DNA from 3 places in the Actinoplanes sp. NPDC021490 genome. Region 1 is predicted to be linked to each of the others. Evidence: riboswitches for the same ligand, from Rfam matches in the RefSeq annotation. Region 1 holds a riboswitch; each other region holds the start of a gene.

Region 1 (4,934 bases):
ACGCCCGGACCGTACGCGACTCGTCGCTGTCGGCCTGCGTCCAGGCGGTGATGGCGGCCGAGACCGGGCACCTGGAGCTGGCGCACGACTATCTGGGCGAGGCCGCCCTGATGGACCTGCACGACCTGCACCAGAACTCGCGGGACGGCCTGCACATCGCCTCGCTGGCCGGCACCTGGATGTCGCTGGTGGCCGGCCTGGGCGGCATGCGCGACTTCAACGGCCAGCTGTCGTTCTCGCCCCGCCTGCCCAGCCGTATCAACAGCCTGGAGTTCTCGCTGCTCTGGCGGGGTCTGCGGCTGCGCGTCAACGTGACCGCCGACGAGGTCACCTACTCGCTGCGCAACGGCGGCGGCTCGGCCCGCCTGGTGCTCCAGCACCACGGCAAGGACGTCGAGGTTACCCAGGTCAAGCCGGTGGTCGTGCCGATTCCGCCGGCCCACCCGGTCGGCCCGGCGCCGAGCCAGCCGCTCGGCCGCGCCCCGGTGCGGCGCATGACCAGCTGATCCACGACACGGAAAAGGGCCCCGGGTTCGCACCCGGGGCCCTTTCTCGTCGGCCGGTCAGAGCATCGACACGTGCACGTGGTCGGTGTGGTCGCTCGGCCCGCTGTACGACTTCCAGCCGCTGGCCGGGAACCAGATCTGCTTGTACCAGATGACGTAATAGATGCCGAGTTTGTCGGCATTACGCACCAGGAACGCCATCAGGTTGTTGCCGTACGTGCGGGTATCGGCATTGTGAGCGGGCGCGAAACCGCGCTTCTGCAACGACCAGTCGCAGGCTCGGCCCTTCGGGTGCTCGAACGGCCCACCGTTGCGATGGCAGCCCACGAATCGGTTGAAGCCGGCCTTCTTCACCTCTTTGTACATGTGCATCGTACGGGCGGTGACGCAGCCGCTGGTGGTCTCATCCTGGACGTTGCAGCTCTCGGGCGAGAAACCGCCGTCGGAATTGCGCGGCGCGGGCGCGGCGGCCGGTGACTTCGCGAGCACCAGGCCGTGCGTCAGGCTGTCGCCGCCGACCAGAGCGAGCGCCTTGTCGGCCGCGTCCTTCTGCTTCGACATCGCCACGAGGTTGGTCTGCTGCTTCTTGACCTCGGCGTCGAGCGCGGCCTTCTTGCTGTTGACGTCCGCGATGGCCTTGTTGAGCTCGAACAGCTTGCGGTCCTGCATGGCGTTGATCTCTTCGAGGGAGACCGCCTTGGCCAGGAAGTCGTCCGAGTTCTGGCTGCCGAGCAGGAAGCCGGCCGCCCCGAGGTGGCCGGTGCGGTACTGCTGCCCGGCGATCGCGTTGACCTCGGGAAGAAGGGAGAGGCGCTTGCCCTCGGCCAGCTTGATCTCCGCGGCCAGCTTCTTCTGAGCGGAGGTGGACTTCGTTACCGCGGCCTTGGCCGCGACGTAACGCCGGTTGGAGGACTCGATCACATCGTCCAGAGTGGCGTTCTTGCCGACTGTGTCGCTCGAACCGCCCTCGTTGGGAGCCGAGGTGCCATCACCCGGCTCGGCGCTCGCCGGGGAGGCGGGCACGGCGAGAAAGGAGAGGGCCACGATCGGCGCCAGGGCAAGCATCAGCCACCGGCGGGGTCGTACGGTCAATGCAGTTCCTTCCGGTAAACCGCCGACCGGGTTAGCTGACGGGTTCGGGACGGAAGCGATCCCTACCGCTTGCGCGGATGCACCCCACTGACCTGGTTCCCCGGCTCGCCTCGCGGCGATTGGGCGGTGGTCTGCCGGCGCCTCGGGGGCGGCGCCACGGCGGCAGAACCGGCGGCCAGTTTACCCGAGAGTTCGCGTTGCTTCAGGACCAGAGAATGGGCAATTTCGTAGTCACTCGAACACATTCTGTTATTGCGGTGACAGCGCGTCGTCGATGAATTGCATCGCGTGCGATAACTGTCGATCTCGTGATGAAGTCGGTATGGTCGGGACCGGTCTCCGCCCCCCTGGAGACCGCCGCCTAATCGTCTTCGGATGAACCGGGGAACCAATCTCGTGGGGTGCATCCGCGCAAGCGGTAGGGATCACTTCCGTCCCGAACCCGTCAGCTAACTCGGTCGGCGGCCGACGGAAGGAACAGATGTGCGGCACAAGACTGTCCGGCGACGAACGGCGGCCCTTCTGGCCCTGCTCGTCGCGCTTTCCGGGCTGACCCTGGCGGTGGCCGGTCCGGCCGCTGCGGCGCCGGGTGACACCGGCGACGACGGCGAGGGCGCCCCCAAGACCCTGATCCAGCAACTCGAGGTCGCCTCCAAGGGCTTCGTGGAAGCCAAGGAGGCCCTGGCCCGGTCCAAGACCCGGCAGGCCCAGCTGGCCGCGAAGCTCAAGGAGCTCGACGCCGACCTGGCGCCCCGGCAGGCCGCCATCGACGAGATCATTCAGAAGTCGTACCGGACCGGCCGGATGGGTCCGATGACGGCGCTGCTCACGGCGAGCTCGGCCGGCGGCTTCCTCGACCGCGCCGAGACGCTCGAGACCGTCGCGGTGCGCGAGAACCAGGTCGTCGCCGACCTCAAGGCGACCCGGGACGCCCAGCAGCGCGCCAAGGTGGCCATCGACACCGAGGTGCGCAACCAGCAGAAACACGTCAACACGATGGCCAAGCGCAAGGTGCAGGCCGAGACCGCGCTCAAGGCCGCCAACACCGGCGGATCGGACCGGACAGGCGAGGACGCCGACGAGCCGTCCGACGGCGGATCCAGCAGCAAGGCCAGCCCGGCGCCGCGCAACAAGGACGGCTCCCTGTCCGACGAGGGCTGCACCGAGAAGGACCCCACCACCAGCGGCTGCCTCACCCCGCGGACCCTGCACGCGCTCAAGCAGGCGAAGGCCGACGGCTTCACCCGCTATGTGGCGTGCTTCCGCGAGCAGAACAGCGGTGAGCATCCCAAGGGGCAGGCCTGTGACTTCGCGGCCGAGAAGAAGGGGTTCGGCGGCGTCGCGTCGGGTGGTGACAAGGCGTACGGCACCCGGCTGGCCAACTACTTCATCAACAACTCGGACCGGCTGGGCGTGCTCTACGTCATCTGGTTCAAGCGCATCTGGCTGCCTTCGAGCGGCTGGAAGGCGTACTCGAGGGGTAACGGCGACCCCTCGAGCGACCACACGAACCACGTGCACCTCTCGGTGCGCTGAGCCCGCGAAGGGGTACGGGACCTACTTGTTGACGTAGGTCTCGTACTCCTTCAGCACGTCCTCGGTCGGGCCGTCGGCCCGGATCACGCCGGACTCCAGCCAGATGCTGCGCTCGCAGGTGTCGCGGATCGACTGCTCGCTGTGGCTGACGAGGAAGACCGTGCCGGCCTCCTTGCGCAGGTCACGCACCCGCTGCTCGCTGCGCTTGCGGAACTTGGCGTCACCGGTGGCCAGCGCCTCGTCGATCAGCAGCACGTCGTGCTTCTTGGCCGCGGCGATCGAGAAGCGCAGCCGGGCCGACATGCCCGACGAGTAGGTCTTCATCGGCAGCGAGCTGAAGTCGCCCCGGTCGTTGATGCCGGAGAACTCGATGATGTCGGCCGCCTGCTCCTTGACCTGGGCCGGGGACATGCCCATGGCCAGGCAGCCGAGCTCGACGTTGCGCTCGCCGGAGAGCTCGTTCATGAGGGCCGCGTTCACGCCCAGCAGCGACGGCTGGCCGGCCGCGTAGATGCCGCCGCCCCGCTCGACCGGCAACAGCCCGGCGATCGCCCGCAGCAGCGTCGACTTGCCCGACCCGTTGGTGCCGATCAGGCCGATCGCCTCGCCCTTGTAGGCGACGAAGCTGACGCCCTGGACCGCGTGCACCTCGCGTACGGCAGCGCTCTTCTTGCCCGTGATGAGCCGCTTGAAGCTGGCCAGCGGCGTGTTCGCGCCCGGCGCCACCGACCCGTAGATGCGGTAGACGATGTGCGCGTTGTCCGCGATGACGGTCGGTTCCCGCTCGATGTCAGCCACGGCCGTAGCCCTTCTCTCCGCGCCAGAAGTAGACATAACCGCCGAAGCTCACGAGCGCCGTCCAGATCACGGCCTGGAGCCACAGGATGGGCGCGGGCTGGGCCAGCTCGACGTTCTCCATCAGCGCGTGCCGGACCAGCTCGATGAAGATCAGCATCGGGTTGGCCTCGATCAGCGTGAGCTGCCAGCCGTGCAGCCGCTCGGCGAAGAACGTCACCGGGTAGAGCACCGCCGAGCCGTACATCCAGATCCGCAGCAGATAGGGGATGAGCTGCCGGATGTCGGTGACCTTGGAGATCAGGCGGGAGACGAACAGGGCCAGCCCGGCGTTGAACAGCGACTGGAGCACCAGCGCCGGGATCAGCAGCAGCCACTGCACGGTGATCGGCTCGCCGGTGAACAGCACGATCGCGACGAGCACGACGATCGAGGCGATCATGTTGCGCACCTCGACCAGGGTGACCGCGATCGGCAGGCTCGCCCGGGGGAAGTGCAGCGCCCGGATCAGCGCCATGTTGGCTGTGATCGACTGCGAGCCCGCCTGAACCACCGTCTGGGTGAATCCGAAGATGAAAACACCGGCGCAGAGGTACGCGATGAAGTTGTCGACGCCCTGCTTGGTGTTGATCAGAACGCCGAAGATCAGGTAGTAGACGCCCGCGTTGATCAGCGGGGTGAGGAGCTGCCAGACCACGCCGAGCTTCGTGCTGCCCAGCGACGCGCTCACCTTGGCATTGGCGAAGGCCGCTATGAAATGCCGGTACGTCCAGAGGTGCCTGGTGTATTCGGGCAGGCTGGGCAGGCGTCCCGCCTTGGTCAGGCCGTGCCGGCGGGCCAGCTCCTTGAGCGATGGCCCGGTGTCGGACTCGGCAACCGCCGTCTGAGCCATGGGGTGGTGCTCCGATCTCGTCGGCCCGTGAGGGGAACCGGGCCCTGGTTCTTTAGGCGAGAACACTCCATCAGCATGTCAAGCCTCAGCCGACGGAACGGCCTCGTATCGAC
Region 2 (4,934 bases), on a different contig from region 1:
CGCTGGCGGCCGACCTCGACGCGCTGGCCGAGGTCTGGCAGTGGACGCCGGCCGACACCCTCGTACACGGGCTGCCGCTCTTTCATGTGCACGGTCTGGTGCTGGGCGTGCTCGGGCCGCTGCGCGTCGGTTCCCGGCTCGTGCACACCGGCCGGCCCACCCCGCAGGCGTATGCCGCCGCGCCCGGGACCTTGTATTTCGGCGTGCCCACGGTGTGGTCGCGGGTCTGCGCCGCTCCCGCCGAGGCTCGCGCGCTGGCCCGGGCCCGCCTGCTGGTGTCGGGCAGCGCGCCCCTCCCGGTGCCGGTGTTCGACGAGCTACGCGCGCTGACCGGCCAGGCCCCGGTGGAGCGGTACGGCATGACCGAAACGTTGATCACGGTGAGCGCCCGCGCCGATGGTGAGCGCCGCGCGGGGCATGTCGGCCTGCCCGTTCCCGGAGTCGAGACGCGGCTGACCGACGACGCCGGCGAGCCCCTGCGGCCGGGCGCCGAGATCGGGCACCTGCAGGTTCGCGGGGCCACGCTGTTCGACGGCTATCTGCACCACGGGCGTCCGGAGGTGGACGGCTGGTTCGAGACCGGCGACGTGGCCATGATCGGCGAGGACGGGTGGCATCGGATCGTCGGACGGGCCTCGACCGACCTGATCAAGACCGGGGGCTACCGGGTCGGCGCGGGCGAGGTCGAGGACGCGTTGCTGATGCATCCCGCGGTCCGTGAGGCCGCCGTCGTCGGCACCCCGCATCCGGATCTCGGCGAGCAGATCACCGCGTACGTGGTGGCCGACGGGACGACGGAGCGGGAGCTGATCGATTTCGTCGCCACCGGCCTGTCCGTGCACAAGCGGCCCCGCGTCGTGCACCTGGTCGGCAGCCTTCCCCGCAACGCGATGGGCAAGGTGCAGAAGGCGGCACTACGGTCGGCCCGATGAGGGTCTGGCTTACTCCGCAGTTCTGGCTGCGCGTGCTCATCGTGGTCTCCGGGCTGGTCGGCCTGCTCATCGGCGAGCACCGCATCGCGTACTACACGTGCCAGAGCAACCTGATCACGCTGGGCTATTTCGGCGGGGTCCTCTATTGGATGGTGCGCCGCCGCACCACCGATCCGGCCGCACCCCGCCTGCGCGGCGCGGTCACCCTGTGGATCGTCATCACCGGCCTGATCTCGCACTTCATGCTGCAGAACGGCGAGAACCCGCTGCCCGGCCTGGCCGCCGACGACCCCGCCCGGCAGGTCACCAACTGGTCCCTCTTCCTCGTGCACTACGCCGTGCCGCTGCTGGTCCTGGCCGACTGGATCGCCTTCGGCCCGCGCCGGGTCTCCCCGTGGCGCGACCTCCCGCTGTGGATCCTGTTCCCGCTCGGCTACGGCGCGACCTCGGTGGCCCGCGCGGTCCTGTTCCCCACGGTCAGCGACCGCTACCCCTACTTCTTCCTCAACCCCACTTCGCACGGGTACGGATGGGTGGCCGGCCAGTTCGTGAAGCTGGGCGTGATCTTCGCCGTGCTGGGTGCGGCGCTGCTGGCCATCGACCGCCTCGCCGCACGGATGAGCCCCGAGCCTGTCCACCATCCCGAGTTGTCCACAGGCCGCCCCGCCAAGATCGGCTCAGCTCACGCCGACAGCACGTAGATCCGGGGGTTCAGCTTGCCGATCATCTGGTACACGCCCCACAGGCAGTCGGTGAGCATGAACTCGTAGCCGATGGTGCCGAACCGCTCCTCGTACGCCGCACGGTTGCGCAGCATCCGCGACACCCGCAGCAGCTGTTTGGAACTGGTGGCAACGCCATCCTCCTCGAGGCGCTCGCGCGTCTCACCGTGCAGCTCGATGCACTGGACGATGCTCAGCCCGGCCCCGGTGATCGCGGCCTCGAACCGCTGCGGATCGGTGCTTGCGGCGTGGATGCCCGCCGGCGGCCACAGGAACGCCGCCTCCGCCGGCGTCAGCCAGTCGGTGGCGGTCATCTGAAAGATCACCGCACGAGCGCCGGGTTTGAGCACCCGCCGGAACTCGCCGAACACCGTCTCCAGATCCTCGACGTGAACGAGGACGTCCTTGCACCAGATCAGGTCGACCGAGCCGGTGGGATCGGTCAGTTTCTCGGCGCGGCCCTCGTCGATGCGGACCCGGGCGGCGCCTTCGGGTTCCTCGACGGCGAACGCGGCGAGGTCGCGGGCCGCGTTGTCCAGATGACGGCGCACCGGCTCGACGCCCCGCACCGTGAACCCGAAGCGACGCGACAACTCGAAGCAGTGACGTCCGTCCCGGGCGCCGACATCCAGCACGGCCGAACCCGGCGGGAGGCCGGTCTCGGCGACCAGGTCGAACAACAGCTCGTTCAGGCCCCGCGGCGACAGGCTCTCGTCCAGGGCCGCATCGATCTCCTGGTCGTCGAACGCGTCACCGTAGACGTCGTCGATGCTGCGCATGGCCCGCGGGGCGGGAAGGCTGGTCATAGCCGCGCACGCTAGGAGCGGCCCCGCGAGCGCGCAACGGACTTTCGAAGGGCCGCGGGGCCGGACCCCGATTTCAGCCCCCGATCCGGCCGAATCTCACCTGCTTCCAGTTCCAGATCCGGGCCAGCTTCACCCGGTCGCCCGGCTTGGGGGCGTGCCACACCTGGCCGGCGCCCGCGTAGACGGCCACGTGGTAGGCCCGGCCGCCCGAGACCCAGAAGACCAGGTCGCCGGGGCGGGTCGCGGCCCCGGTGATCTTCCGGGCGGCGCTGTACTGCGCCTGGGCGGAGCGCGGCAGGTTGACGTCGGCCTTCGCGTACGCGAAACCGGTCAGGCCGGAGCAGTCGAACGCGGCGGGCCCGCGGGAGCCGTACCGGTAGGGCTTGCCCCGTTGGGCCCGGGCCGCCGCGACGATCTTCTGGCCGCGAGCAAGAAGGGCGGCCGCAGCGGCCGGGGCCGCGGCAACCGGGGCCGCCGAGGCCGGTGCGGGAGCGACGAGCAGGGTGGCGGCGATGACCGCGGCCGCGAACATGAGCAGCAGGCGGCGCGGCGTCGTGAGGTGGAACAAGACGATCCTCGGTCCTTCAACCGCCTGCGAGGTTAGCTGTCGGATTAGGCCTGAAGGCGGCCCGCCGCGTACGCGACTTCACCCCGAGCCGGCGCGATGGCCGGCGTTCTGGTTCCCCCGCTCCCGCCCACTGAAGTTCCGTCGATGTCAGGTCGGGCCACCCCCGGTGGGCGGGACTCGGCGTTCCGGGGCGGCCTGGTGCGTGTCCCGATGTGGGGCGCACGGAAGGACGATCGGCCGGTTGCCGCGATCCGCCACCCTTTCGCAGCCGTCCCAGAAACCTCGTGCGTCCCCAATCGAACAAAAGACCGCAAATCGCTCCGGACATCGGGGACGAAGAGCCCGGAATGACCGCGATATCGGGCGCGCGGGCCGGTGAGGCTCCTCACCAAATAACCCGGAGCGCAGCAACCTAAGGCATCGCTTAGGTAGCTGTTGACATTGGACGCCGCTCAGGAAAGATGCTCGGCAATCGAGGGAGGTGCGGCGTGCAGGTTCCGGCTCCGTTCGAATACGAGCGTGCCACCAGTGTGGACCAGGCGATCGGACTGCTGGAACGTCTGGGCAGCTCAGCACGGCTGGTGGCGGGCGGGCACAGCCTGCTGCCGATGATGAAGCTGCGGCTGGCGAACTTCGAATATCTGATCGACATCAACCCGCTGCACGCCGAACTGGGATACATCCGGGTGCAGGCCGGTGAGGTTCGCATCGGGGCCATGACCCGGCATCGGGAGCTGCTCGAGTCCGACGAGCTGGCCGCCGCGTTCCCGATCTTCCGGGACGCCGAGCGCGTGATCGCCGATCCCGTGGTGCGCAACCGGGGCACGCTCGGCGGCTCGCTGTGCCAGGCCGATCCGTCCGAGGACCTGTCCGCGGTGTGCACGACCCTCGACGCCAGCTGTGTGATCCGCGGGCCGGGCGGCGCCGAGCGGGTCGTGTCGATGGAGGAGTTCCACTTCGGGCCGTACGAGACCGCCGTCGGCGACGACGAGATGCTGGTCGAGGTGCGCTTCCCGGTGCGTACGGGTGGCGGCAGCGCGTACGAGAAGGTCGAGCGCCGGGCCGGGGACTGGGCCGTGGTGTCGGCCGGCGCCGCGGTGTGGCTGGCCCCGGACGGCACGATCGCCGACGCGCGGGTGGGTCTGGCCGCGGTCGGGCCCAACACGACCGGCATCCCGGAGATCTCGCGGGCGCTGCGGGGCAACACGCCGGACGAGGAGATGTACGAGCGGGCCGGTGCGATCGCCGCGGGCAGCTGCGACCCGGCCACCGACCAGCGGGGCAGCGAGGACTACAAGCGCCACCTCGCCGACGAGCTCACCCGCCGCACGCTGCGCAAGGCTGTCGAACGGGCGAGGAGCTGAGTCCATGCAGGTCACGATGACCGTCAACGACGTCGAGGTCACCCGGGAGATCGAGGGCCGGCTGCTGCTCGTGCACTTCCTGCGCGACACGCTGAGCCTGACCGGCACGCACTGGGGCTGCGACACCAGCAACTGCGGCACCTGCGTGGTGTGGCTGGACGGCGAGCCCGTCAAGTCGTGCACCGTGCTGGCCGCGATGGCCGGCGGGCACGAGGTCCGTACGGTGGAAGGCCTGGCGAAGGGGGCCGAGCTCGACCCGATCCAAGAGGGCTTCATGCAGTGTCACGGGCTGCAGTGCGGGTTCTGCACGCCGGGCATGATGATGACCTGCCGGGCGCTGCTCGACAAGAATCCCGACCCCACCGACGCCGAGATCCGTGAGGCCATCTCCGGTCAGATCTGCCGGTGCACGGGCTACTCCACGATCGTCCGCTCGGTGCGCTGGGCGTCGGTCCACGAAGCGGCGGCGAACAAATGACGACAGTGGAAGAGCCCAGAACGACCACGTTCGACGACAACGACCAGAAGCCCGTCGGGTACGG
Region 3 (4,934 bases), on a different contig from region 1:
CCCGCCTCCCGGTCTCCCGGGAGGCGGACGTGGTCAGACGGAGAGGGTCCAGCTGGTCAGGGTGCCGGTGTCGGCGCGGGCGGCGTCCTGCACTCGCAGGGTCCACTTGCCGTTCGCGGTTTCCGAGGAGAGGTTGACCGGGAAGCTCTGGTCGATGTTGTCGGTGCCACCACCGGCCCGGTTGTGCAGCACGTAGGCCGTGCCGTCGGGCGCGATCAGGCTGACGATCAGGTCGCCGATGTAGGTGTGCTGCAGGTGCACCTCGACCGAACTAGCCGTCGAGGGGGTGGCCGCGCAGCCGGTCAGCTCGACCTCGTTGCTCACCGTGCTCAGGTCCGGGATCGGCAGCGCGGTGGCGTTGGTGGCCGTGCAGGCGGCGACGCTGCCGACGGTGACGGTCAGCGGCTTGGAGCGGGTGATCGACGGCGCCGCCGCGGTGACGGTGACCGGCGCGCTGGCCCGGCCGGCGTCGGGGGCGGCGCTGACCGTGATCGTGGTGGACTCACCGGCGGTGACGGTGGCCGGCTCGAACGAGACGGTCACACCGGCCGGGGCCGTGCCGGCGGTGAAGGTGATCGGCTCGGCCTCGCCGTTGACCAGCACGGTGGTCGCCGTGATGGTCTTGGACTCGCCGGGACCGACCGACGCGCTCGCGGCGGACAGGGCGAACGAGAAGTCGTTGCCGTCCGAGCACACCTCGTCGTTGCCGGCCACGTTGACCGAGGTCCACGCGGTCTGCACGGCCTTGTACTCGGTGCTGCAGGCGCCGTACAGGTCGGTGGCCGCCGCGAGCGAGTAGGCCCGTGCGGTGTTGGCCGGCGTCGACGTGTTGACGTAGCCGGTGTTCGAGACGAAGTACGCGTCGAGGGCCCGGAACCAGATCTTCGCGGCCTTCTCCCGGCCGATACCGGTGACCGACTCGGCGCTGCCACAGACCGGCGAGGTCCCGTACGCGGTCGCGCCCGAACCCTCGGCCAGGTTGAAGAAGAAGTGGTTGGCGACGCCGGAGGAGTAGTGCACGTCGACGCTGCGGGTGGAGGTCGACCAGCAGCCGTGCGAGCGCCCGTCGAGGGTCGGGTTGTACATGTAGCGCAGCGGCGACCCGTTGCCGTTGATGTCGATCTTCTCGCCGATGTCGTAGTCGCCGGCGTCCTCGGTGCTGCCCGCGTGGAACTCGACCATGCTGCCGAAGATGTCGCTCGTCGACTCGTTCAGGCCACCGGACTCACCCGAGTAGGTCAGCCCGCCCGGCACGACGTTCTCGGTGACGCCGTGCGACATCTCGTGCCCGGCCACGTCCAGCGCGACCAGCGGCTTGGCGTTGCCCGTGCCGTCGCCGTAGGTCATCTGGGCGCCGTCCCAGAAGGCGTTCACGTACGCGCTGCCGTAGTGCACACGCGAGGGGACACCGCGACCGTCGCCGAAGATGCCGTTGCGGCCGTGCACGTCCTTGAAGTAGTCGAATGTGACGGCCGCGCCGAAGTGGGCGTCCACGGCGGCCGACTGCCGGTCGGCGGGCGCGCCCGTGCCCCAGGTGTTGTCGGCGTCGGTGAACGTGGCACAGGCGCCCGACGTGCGGTTGCCCATGTCGCAGGTCAGACCGCCCCCGCGTACGGGATCGATCAGGTTGAACGACTCCCCCGCCGCGGTCGACTCGAGCGCCACCGGACCGGAGTAGATGCTGTTGCCGGTGCCCGCGACGTTCTCGATCTCGTCGTACGAGCCGGCGACCCGGCCGGTCAGCGCGTCCGAGATGACGTGGAAGCGCGACGGCGTCTGACCGTCGGGCTGCCAGCCGGTGATCACCGTTTCCCAGGACAGCTTGCCGAGGCCGCTGCTCGCGTCGACGAACAGCTCCGGCTTGGCGGTCCCGGTGATCGTGCCCTCGAACTCGGCCTTCGCCGCGGCGGCGGCCCGGTCGGCGGTGACCGACGGCTTGGTGCTCAGGCTGAGCGGCCGGGTCAGGCCGGCCGAGGCTCCGGCGAACTTCCCGGCCTTCGTACGGATGACCAGGTCGCCGCCGTAGACGCGGAGCCCGTCGTACGTGCGGGTGTAGCGGGTGATCCCGTTCCTGGTGCTGTAGACCGCGTAGCGGTCCTTGTCCGACTTCTTGATCGACGGTCCGGCCTGGTCGAGCAACGACGAGCCGGGGGTGACCGGCGCGGCGGACGCGGTAGTGGCGGTGACCACCAGGCCCCCACTGGCCAGGGCGATGGCGCCGGCCAGCGCGACAGCAAATCTCACGTTTGTTCCTCCCCACGAGCATAGACATCCACGTATGTCTATGTGAGAGATCCTCACAGTTCGTGGGCTCCAGCGGGGAAGAACCGCTTGTAAAGTTTAAGTTTCCATTTAATTCTGTCGATGTACAGCCGATCGGCCCGGGAAAGATAACGTGTGCCCGGCCCGCGACCGGGCCGGGCACACGGCCGATCAGAGGGCGAGCCGCTGACCGGGGAAGATCCGGCTGGGGCTGTCCAGCGTCGACTTGTTGAGCTGGTAGAGGGCCTTCCAGCCACCCTTGACGTGCTTCTTGGCCGCGATGGAGGCCAGCGTGTCGCCGGACCGCACGACGTAGTACTTGCCGGTGGACTTGGCGGGCTTCTTCGCGGCGACCGGAGTGGCCTTCTTCACTCCCGCCTTCTTGCCGCAGGTCGGCCAGGCCCCGATGCCCTGACCCTTCAGCACCTTCTCCGCGACCTTGATCTGCTCGGCCTTGGTGGCCTTGTTCGCGGTCGAGGCATACTTCGTGCCCCCGTACGCCTTCCAGGTGCTGCGGCTGAACTGCAGGCCACCGTAGTAGCCGTTGCCGGTGTTGATGCTCCAGTTGCCGCCGGACTCGCACTTGGCGACGGCGTCCCAGTTGACGCTCGACGCCTGGGCCGGCGACGCGGGGCCGAGCAGGCCGAACGCTCCGGCGACACCGGCGACCGTCAGGCCGAACGCGACACGGGTCTTCTTTCCGAGCTGTGCCATGACAGAACTACCTCCACGCCTGCGAGGTGAGCTGTCGGGTTCGGGCTGGGCTGCCCGGCCGCGAGACGCGGCTTCACCCCGAGGCGCGCCGGCGTCTCAATGCAGCGGCGCGCCGAGGAACTAGTGGGTCCCCCGCTCCATGCCTGGGTTCGTTTCCTCGCGGGCGGCGGCAGGATTCGGCGTTCCGCCCGGGGTGCCGCGATTGCGGACCGGCCGACGGTAACCACGCCGGGACCCGTACGGCCAAACTTGAAGGCTCAATCGTGAGCTTGTTCTCATCGGCCGGGAACCCGCCGGACCGATTCCCAGTCTCAGTTGTGTGATCCGTCTCCTGACAACGTTTGTCCTGGTCTGCGGCGTGTTGGTGACCGCCGCGTGCGGTGGCGGCAAGCCACCGGGTGATGCCGCTCGCATTCAGGTCGAGCTGGCCGCGGCCGACGCGGGCCCGGTGGCGCGGGCGGTCGGCCGGTTCGGCTTCGACCTGTTCCGCGAGGTCGACCGGGCGGACCGGAACACGATCACCTCGCCGCTGTCGGTGGCCGTGCTGCTGGCCATGGTCTCGGCCGGCGCCGAGGGCGGCACGGCGGCCGAGATGGCCCGGGTGCTGGGCCTGCGCGAGGGTCAGGACGAACGGGTCGGGGCGCTGCTGCGGGAGCTGGCCGACACCGACGAGGTGACGCTGTCGGTGTCCGACGCGCTCTACAACAACGGCACCCTCGAGGACGACTATCTCGAGTTCGTACGGCGCAGTTTCGGCGGCACGGTGGAGGATGTCGACCTGGGTTCGCCCGAGGCGGCCCGCAAGATCGACGACTGGGTCGACGAGAACACCGGCGGCCGCATCAAGGGCATCGCCCGCGAGCTCGGACTGCCCAGTGCGCAGGCGGTGCTCGTCCTGCTCAATGCGGTGTATTTCCTCGGAAAATGGCAGAACGAGTTCGAGACCGCGCGCGGCGAGAGGTTCACGACGCCGGGCGGCCCGGTCACCGTGCCGATGATGCATCTCACCGGCCGTTCGCTGCTCTACGCCGAGCGCGACGGCTTCCGCATGCTGCGTCTCCCGTACGGCGAAAAGGGGCGCTACGGCATGGAAATCATCCTGTCCGAGGACGGCACGACGGCCGGCGCCGCCCAGTGGCAGGCCCTGAGCACCGGTCTCGTGTCCCGCAAGTTCGAAGACGTCGCCCTGCCCCGCTTCGAGCTGCGCTGGGAGGGCGACCTGAACGGGCCGCTGCGGAAACTGGGCATGGTCACGGCTTTCGACCCGGGCCGGGCGAACTTCCGTCCGATGTCACCCGACGGCCGATGGCTCGAGAAGGTCTACCACAAGACGTACGTGAAGGTGGACGAGAAGGGCACCGAGGCCGCCGCCGTCACGGGCGGGGTCATGACGACCTCGGCCACCGTGAACCCGTCCGTGTTCCGTGCCGACCGGCCGTTCCAGTTCACCATCTCGGACCGGCAGACCGGCACGATCCTCTTCCTCGGAGCCGTCCGCGACCCGCGCTAACGCACCACCGTCACCGGGCATTGCGCGTACGCGGCGACGTGCTGGCTGACCGAGCCGAGCACCAGCCCGGCGAAACCGCCGTGGCCGCGCTTGCCCACGACAAGCAGGTCCTTGCCGGCCGACTCTTCGATCAGCACCTTGGCCGGGCGCCCCTGCCGGACCTGGGCCTGCACGGGAACCGGCGGATCCTCCCCCAGCTCTTCTTTGATCACCTGGAGCAGCTCCTCGGTGGTGACCTGGCTCGGCTCGGCCACCGCGTGGTCGGAAACACTGGGCCCACCCACCGGTGGCAGCAGTGTGTGCTCCCACACGTTCAGCACGAGAAGATCGGCGCCGTGATCCGCCGCCTCGGCCGCGGCCCAGATCAGGGCCTTGCGGCTGCTCGGCGATCCATCGACGCCGACAACGATCGTCGTCCATGTGCTCATAGCTCATTACAGGCCCGCCG

The links. A riboswitch is a leader RNA that binds a small molecule or an ion and turns the genes downstream of it on or off. The one in region 1 is predicted to bind cyclic di-AMP.
Region 2: it holds a riboswitch for cyclic di-AMP, as region 1 does, so the genes downstream of both, ACZ3I4_RS22245 (C40 family peptidase) here and ACZ3I4_RS01090 (coiled-coil domain-containing protein) in region 1, are expected to answer to the same signal.
Region 3: it holds a riboswitch for cyclic di-AMP, as region 1 does, so the genes downstream of both, ACZ3I4_RS22040 (transglycosylase family protein) here and ACZ3I4_RS01090 (coiled-coil domain-containing protein) in region 1, are expected to answer to the same signal.

What each region holds. Positions count from the first base shown of each region.
Region 1 is NZ_JBVHFW010000001.1:230,774-235,707, forward strand. Features, by position in the region: gene ACZ3I4_RS01080 (glycoside hydrolase family 65 protein) at 1-506, shown strand, start outside; gene ACZ3I4_RS01085 (coiled-coil domain-containing protein) at 564-1,598, opposite strand; cyclic di-AMP (ydaO/yuaA leader) riboswitch at 1,602-1,734, opposite strand; cyclic di-AMP (ydaO/yuaA leader) riboswitch at 1,947-2,078, shown strand; gene ACZ3I4_RS01090 (coiled-coil domain-containing protein) at 2,082-3,134, shown strand; gene ACZ3I4_RS01095 (ABC transporter ATP-binding protein) at 3,156-3,968, opposite strand; gene ACZ3I4_RS01100 (ABC transporter permease) at 3,925-4,821, opposite strand.
Region 2 is NZ_JBVHFW010000008.1:112,687-117,620, forward strand. Features, by position in the region: gene ACZ3I4_RS22230 (AMP-binding protein) at 1-932, shown strand, start outside; gene ACZ3I4_RS22235 (Pr6Pr family membrane protein) at 929-1,633, shown strand; gene ACZ3I4_RS22240 (class I SAM-dependent methyltransferase) at 1,615-2,460, opposite strand; gene ACZ3I4_RS22245 (C40 family peptidase) at 2,534-3,028, opposite strand; cyclic di-AMP (ydaO/yuaA leader) riboswitch at 3,034-3,182, opposite strand; gene ACZ3I4_RS22250 (FAD binding domain-containing protein) at 3,517-4,392, shown strand; gene ACZ3I4_RS22255 ((2Fe-2S)-binding protein) at 4,397-4,870, shown strand; gene ACZ3I4_RS22260 (aerobic carbon-monoxide dehydrogenase large subunit) at 4,867-4,934, shown strand, end outside.
Region 3 is NZ_JBVHFW010000008.1:61,091-66,024, reverse strand. Features, by position in the region: gene ACZ3I4_RS22045 (M4 family metallopeptidase) at 34-2,244, opposite strand; gene ACZ3I4_RS22040 (transglycosylase family protein) at 2,434-2,976, opposite strand; cyclic di-AMP (ydaO/yuaA leader) riboswitch at 2,979-3,138, opposite strand; gene ACZ3I4_RS22035 (serpin family protein) at 3,296-4,486, shown strand; gene ACZ3I4_RS22030 (universal stress protein) at 4,483-4,914, opposite strand.